Linked DNA regions of Pigmentiphaga sp. H8. The protein of the gene in region 1 binds, or shares a complex with, the protein of each later gene. Links are inferred from orthologs where the notes say so. Each region holds a gene or a part of one and is shown on either strand. Other genes may lie near its edges.

Evidence for each region.
Region 2: the proteins of tsaB (region 1) and tsaD are in contact, whole or in part, in a solved structure (PDB 4WQ4), measured with the Escherichia coli proteins. The link is inferred for Pigmentiphaga sp. H8 from one-to-one orthologs.

Annotation. Positions count from the first base shown.
Region 1 is NZ_CP033966.1:3,146,097-3,149,070, reverse strand. What follows is about bases 109-2,899. They hold tsaB (tRNA (adenosine(37)-N6)-threonylcarbamoyltransferase complex dimerization subunit type 1 TsaB), read left to right. Parts: upstream 109-1,014; coding sequence 1,015-1,785; downstream 1,786-2,899. Other genes in these bases: EGT29_RS14930 (uracil-DNA glycosylase), read left to right, coding at 2,305-2,899; rimI (ribosomal protein S18-alanine N-acetyltransferase), read left to right, coding at 1,782-2,315; EGT29_RS14945 (hypothetical protein), read left to right, coding at 526-960; ompR (two-component system response regulator OmpR), read right to left, coding at 109-404. Also shown: more of ompR, read right to left, coding at 1-108; more of EGT29_RS14930, read left to right, coding at 2,900-2,974. UniProt on the Escherichia coli protein: Required for the formation of a threonylcarbamoyl group on adenosine at position 37 (t(6)A37) in tRNAs that read codons beginning with adenine.
Region 2 is NZ_CP033966.1:4,175,808-4,178,905, reverse strand. What follows is about bases 9-2,923. They hold tsaD (tRNA (adenosine(37)-N6)-threonylcarbamoyltransferase complex transferase subunit TsaD), read right to left. Parts: upstream 2,023-2,923; coding sequence 994-2,022; downstream 9-993. Other genes in these bases: EGT29_RS19735 (GatB/YqeY domain-containing protein), read left to right, coding at 2,550-2,923; rpsU (30S ribosomal protein S21), read left to right, coding at 2,170-2,382; plsY (glycerol-3-phosphate 1-O-acyltransferase PlsY), read left to right, coding at 166-798; ybaK (Cys-tRNA(Pro) deacylase), read left to right, coding at 9-39. Outside these bases: more of ybaK, read left to right, coding at 1-8; more of EGT29_RS19735, read left to right, coding at 2,924-3,011; dnaG (DNA primase), read left to right, coding at 3,049-3,098.

The DNA of each region.
Region 1 (2,974 bases):
GGCGCGCCGGGATGCTCTTCCGGACCCCGGCGGCGCAGCACCGCGTTGACGCGCGCCAGCAGTTCGCGGGGATTGAAGGGCTTGGGCAGGTAGTCGTCCGCGCCCATCTCCAGCCCGACGATGCGGTCGACATCCTCGGCCTTGGCCGTCAGCATGATGATGGGCGTGCTGTCGCGGGCGCCGCGCAGGCGGCGGCAGATCGACAGGCCGTCCTCTCCCGGCAACATCAGGTCGAGCACGAGCAGGTCGAAACGCTCTCGCTGCCAGAGCTTGTTCATGGTCTGGGCGTTTTCCGCGACCCAGACGGAGAAGCCCTGTTCGGCAAGGTAGCGGCGCAGCAGATCGCGCAGCCGCACGTCGTCGTCGACGACGAGGATTTTCTTGGGGGCGTTGGCTAGTGACATGGCGCGAATGTAACGGAGGAGTTTGTATCAATCCAGGGAGGGACATTGGTTGTTACATAAATGCCCGTTTGGTCACGCAGGCATCTATGACGCTGTCATGGGTACATCGTATGATTGAAACGTGAACAAAGTATTCGACTCCACTCGTACGGCAGGCTCCAGCGCGGCGATCATGCTGGGTGGGCTGTTCGTGATGATAACGGTATTGGCTGGTGGCGCGGCGATCGGCCAGGTCCGCGACCCCCGCGCAGCGCTGCCCCGTGCCGACGCGGTACGCCCCGTCGACCCCGCCTCCGGCGGATTCGCCGGCCAGGTCGAAAGCGCGGTTTCACGGGCCGACGAGCAGGTCGATGCGGCGCGCGCGGCCAACGTGCCCCCGGCGGGACAGTCCGGCGTCGTGCGCGCCTCCATGGATCCCTGGGCAGGTCCGGTCAGCCAGGACGAACGGCGGGTCGGGCCGCGCAAGCTGTCTTCCGAGGAAAGGGTGCTGTTGCGGCAGGAAATCCGCCGTGCCAGCGAAGAAGTGTACGAACCCTATCGCAAGCACAAGCACTGAAAACCGGGTGCAGATCCCGGTATTTCCCCTCATCTGGTCTTACAATTGCAGCCCATGTCGCTGCATATCCTTTCCCTGGAAACTTCCTCCGCCTGGTGCGGCGTGGCCTTGTTGCGCGCCGCGGATGCCGGTGCCGTCGACCTTCTCGTGCGCGAGCACCAGGGCGTGCAGGAGCACTCGGCCCGGCTGCTGCCCATGGTGCAGGAGGTGCTGGACGAGGCCGGCATCGCCCGGACGCAGCTCGATGCCATCGCCTTCGGGCAGGGGCCCGGGGGATTCACCGGGCTGCGGGTCGCCTGCGGGGTGGCGCAGGGTCTGGGGTTCGCCCTGGGCCGGCCGGTGATACCCGTGGTGTCGCATGCCGCCGTGGCGCAGCAGGTCCGGGATCCCGGCCAGCGGCCGCTGGTGGTGGCCATGGATGCGCGCATGCAGGAAATCTATCTGGCGGTCTACCGCCGCGAATCGGCCGACCGGCTGGCCTGCCTGATCGAACCGCAACTGATGGCGGGCGACGGGCTCGAGGCCTGGCTGCGCGGGCGCCTGGCGGCCCTGGGCGCGCAGGCGCCCTGGCTGTGCGGCGACGCGGCGGCCGCCTATCCGGAAGTCTTCGCCGGCTTCGGCCCGGACGAGCGGGCGGACGTTGCCCGGCCCACCGCCGCCGCGGTCGCCCGACTGGCGCATGGCGCCTACCTGCGCGGCGAAACCGTCGCGCCGGAGCTGGCCGCGCCCTTGTACGTGCGGGACAAGGTGGCTTTCACCACCGCGGAAAGGCAAGCCGGGGCGGGGGGCAATCCCCGTGTCGCCACATCGGGAGCGCAATCATGAACGCGGTGCAGGGCCGGGCATCGATCGACGCGGCGAGCATCCTGGCGGGCTGGGGGCAGGCCTGCCGTCCCATGACGGAACAGGATCTGGACCAGGTGGACGCGGTCGAGCGCCAGATCTATTCCTTTCCCTGGACGCGCGGCAATTTCGCCGATTCGCTGCGCTCGGGCTACGACGCCTGGGTGGTGCGCGACGGCGAACGCCTGCTGGGCTATTGCATCGTGATGGTGGCGCTGGACGAGGCGCACCTGTTGAACATCAGCGTGGCGCCGCAGGCGCAGGGCCTGGGGCTGGGCCGGCGGTTGCTGGCCTGGGTCGAGCAGTGCGCCGCCGCGCGCCAGGCGCACAGCCTGCTGCTGGAGGTGCGGCCCTCGAACCTGGTGGCCAAGGGCTTGTACGAACGCTCGGGCTACGAACGCATCGGCTTGCGCCGCGGCTACTACCCGTCGCTGCGCGGGCGGGAAGACGCGATCGTCATGCGCAAGGCGCTGGCAGTCCATCCCATTCCCGGAGGTTTCCATGGCGACTGAGCGCAACGGCGCCGATGGCATGAGCGCGGTCCGGCGCGCCTGGCTGCGCGAGCTGGGCGTGGAGCGGCTGTGGAACCTGCCCGGCGCTGCCGCGCCGGCGGCCGCACCCGAGCTTGCGCCGGCGGCGGAGGTGCCCGTGGCACCTCCGCAGAGTCCGGTGCGGGAATCCGTGGCGACCGTCCCCGCCGTCGAGCCCGAGAGGGCCGAACCCGTGGCCCTCGTGCAGGAAATTCCCATGCAGGAGCTCCCGGCGCCGGCCGCCATGCCCGCCGATCCCGAGCAGGCCTGGGCCGCGTTGCAGGACGAGGTGCGCGACTGCGTGGCCTGTGGCCTGTGCAAGGGGCGCACGCAAACCGTGTTCGGCACCGGCTCGCCCAAGGCGCGCTGGCTGCTGGTGGGCGAGGCGCCGGGCGAACAGGAAGACAAGCAGGGCGCGCCTTTCGTGGGGCGCTCGGGCAAACTGCTCGACAGCATGCTGGCCTCCATCGCGCGCTCGCGCCAGCACGATGTATTCATCGCCAACGTCATCAAATGCCGTCCGCCCGGCAACCGCGACCCGCTGCCCGAGGAAGTGGCGCGCTGCAGTCCCTACCTGATGCGGCAGATCTCGTTCATCAACCCGGAAATGATCCTGGTGCTGGGGCGGTTCGCGGCGCAGA
Region 2 (3,098 bases), 1.0 Mb from region 1 along the record:
CGCCTGTTGAAGGCCGTTCCCGTCGCCGCGGCGCTATGACGCAAGCGTGCGCGGCGGATTTCGTGCGCTTGCAGCGGGACAGTGTCCTGCCCAACCGGTAGAATCGCCGCCTGTCATGCCATCGTCACCGTGACGTGGCCACATAGGCCCAAGGGTTCCCCATCCATGATCACCGTCGCCGCCGCCGTCATCGCCTATCTGATCGGTTCCATTTCGTTCGCCGTGGTCGTGAGCCGGGTGATGGGGCTCGACGATCCGCGCTCCTACGGCTCGGGCAATCCGGGCGCCACCAACGTGCTGCGCTCGGGCAGCAAGGCCGCCGCGATCCTGACGCTGATCGGCGACGCCTTCAAGGGCTGGGTGGCGGTGTGGCTGGCCCAGGTCTACGCGTATCGGCTCGGCTTGGGCGAAACCACGATCGCGGTGGTGGCGCTGGCGGTATTCCTGGGCCACCTGTACCCGGTGTTCTTCCGGTTCAAGGGCGGCAAGGGCGTGGCGACCGCGCTGGGCGTGCTGCTGGGCCTGCAGCCCTGGCTGGGCGTGGCCACGCTGGCGACCTGGCTGATCGTGGCGCTGTTCTTCCGTTATTCGTCGCTGGCGGCGATCGTCGCGGCCGTCTTCGCGCCCATCTACTACGTGTTCGGCCACGGCGTGGCCTGGACCGCCGATTCCCGGATCGGCACCGCCATCGGCCTGATGGCGCTGATGCTGCTCTACCGCCATCGGCAGAACATCTCCAAGCTGATGGCCGGCAAGGAAAGCAAGCTCGGAGGGAAGGGGTCCCCCCCTACGCGCTGAGGGGAAGCCCACCCCCTACGCCCTTCGGGCGCCCCCTCAAGGGGGCGGCGCTGGCGGACCGGCAAAGCCGGATCCGCGGCGCCCAGGATCAAAGCAAGTACGCGGTGCTCTGCATCGATATATCCCCACGCAGACCCAGGATGCGGTGGATCCGGCTCCGCCGGTCCACCCGCATCGCCCCCTGGGGGGCGCGCGTCAGCGCGTAGGGGGGGGCTCCAATGGCCACCGGGGTTGGACCGTGAAGCTCATGTGGCGCTCGGTGGGGTTGGCCAGGCCGGCTTGCAGGCGCAGGGCGCCGGCGAAGGCGATCATGGCGCCGTTGTCGGTGCACAGTTCCAGCGGCGGAAAGAAGACCTGGGCGCGCAGGCGCGCGAGGTGGGTGGCCAGGCGTTCGCGCAGCAGCCGGTTGGCGCCCACGCCGCCGGCGACGACCAGGCGCTTCAGGCCGGTGGCCTCGAGGGCCTTGGCGGCCTTGGCGACCAGTACCGAAACGATGGCATCCTGCGTGGCCGCGGCCAGGTCGGCGCGGGCTTGCGCGTCGTCGGCGTCCAGGGTTTTCATGCGGGTCAGCACGGCGGTCTTCAGGCCGCTGAAGCTGAAATCCAGATCGGGGCTGTGCAGTTTGGGGCGGGGCAGGTCGAAGCGGTCGGCGCGGCCGGATTCGGCCAGCCGGGACAGCGCCGGTCCGCCGGGGTAGCCCAGGCCCAGCAGCTTCGCGGTCTTGTCGAAAGCCTCGCCGGCAGCATCGTCCAGGGTCTCGCCCAGCAATTCGTAGCGTCCCACGCCGTCCACCCGCATGAGCTGGGTGTGCCCGCCGGAGACCAGCAGCGCGACGAAAGGGAATTCGGGCCGGGGCGTCGCCAGCAGCGGCGACAGCAGGTGTCCTTCCAGGTGATGGATGGCGATGGAGGGCAGGTCGCGGGCCCAGGCGATGGCTTGCGCCACGCTGGCGCCCACCAGCAGCGCGCCGGCCAGGCCCGGCCCGGCGGTGTAGGCGACCGCGTCGACGTCGTCCAGGGTCAGGCCGGCATCGTTCAGGGCCTGCTGCGTCAGGGGCAGCACCCGCCGCACGTGGTCGCGGGAGGCCAGCTCCGGCACCACGCCGCCGTAGGCCTGGTGCATCTCGACCTGCGAATACAGCGCGTGGGAGATCAGGCCGCGTTCGGCGCTGACGACGGCGACGCCGGTTTCGTCGCAGGAGCTTTCGAAGCCGAGGACAATCATTGAAAAATGCGCGCGGACGCGATTATGATCAGAGTTAACCCTAGCGGCAGTGTAGCACCCGGGCTGCGGAAGGGTTGGCAATATGGAAAAGGATCTGCTATATTGGCAGGCTTGATCAACCCCTAGCAACCCCGAGGCAATCGTTACATGCCGACAATTCGCGTTAAAGAAAATGAGCCGTTTGAGGTCGCCCTGCGTCGTTTCAAGCGCACCATTGAAAAGACTGGCTTGCTGACCGAACTGCGCTCGCGCGAGTTTTACGAAAAGCCCACGGCCGAACGCAAGCGCAAGCATGCCGCTGCCGTCAAGCGCCACTACAAGCGCATCCGCAGCCAGCAGCTGCCCAAGCGCCTGTACTGATTGCTGCCGCGCCCTTGGCGCGACGAAGCTTTCCGGTAGTTTCGCAAAGTTGTTGTCAGAGCCGCTACGGCACCAGCCGGGCGGCTTTTGGCGTTTTTGCCGTTATCCTCTGTCCTGGCTCGCGCCTGTCGTGGCGCCCGGCTTCTCTCTTATCGCGGAATCCCTCCATGAGCGCAGATACCCTCAAAGCCCGCCTGTCCGATGAAATCAAGAGCGCGATGCGCGCCAAGGCGGCCGAGCGCCTCGGAACGTTGAGGCTGCTGTCGGCCGCGGTCAAACAAAAGGAAGTCGACGAGCGCCGCGAGCTGGCGGATGCCGACATCGTCGCCATCGTCGAGAAGCAGGTGAAGCAGCGCCGCGAGTCGATCGCCTCGTTTGAACAGGCCGGCCGGACCGAGTCGGCCGAGCAGGAGCGCGCGGAAATGGCGGTCCTGCAGGAGTTCCTGCCGCAGGCCGCTCCCCAGGAAGAGATCGACGCGGTGGTCGCTGCCGCCGTGGCCGAGGTTTCGGCGCAGGGCGTCACCGGTGGCGCGGCCATGGGCAAGGTGATGGGGCTGGTCAAGCCCAAGCTGGCCGGGCGCGCGGACATGGCCGAAGTGTCCAAGCTGATCAAGGCCCGCCTGGGTTGAGCCGGCGGTCCATGCATTGTCCTTTCGCGCTGCGCGCATGATCCCAGAATCATTCATCCAGGATCTGCTGGCCCGGGTCGACATCGT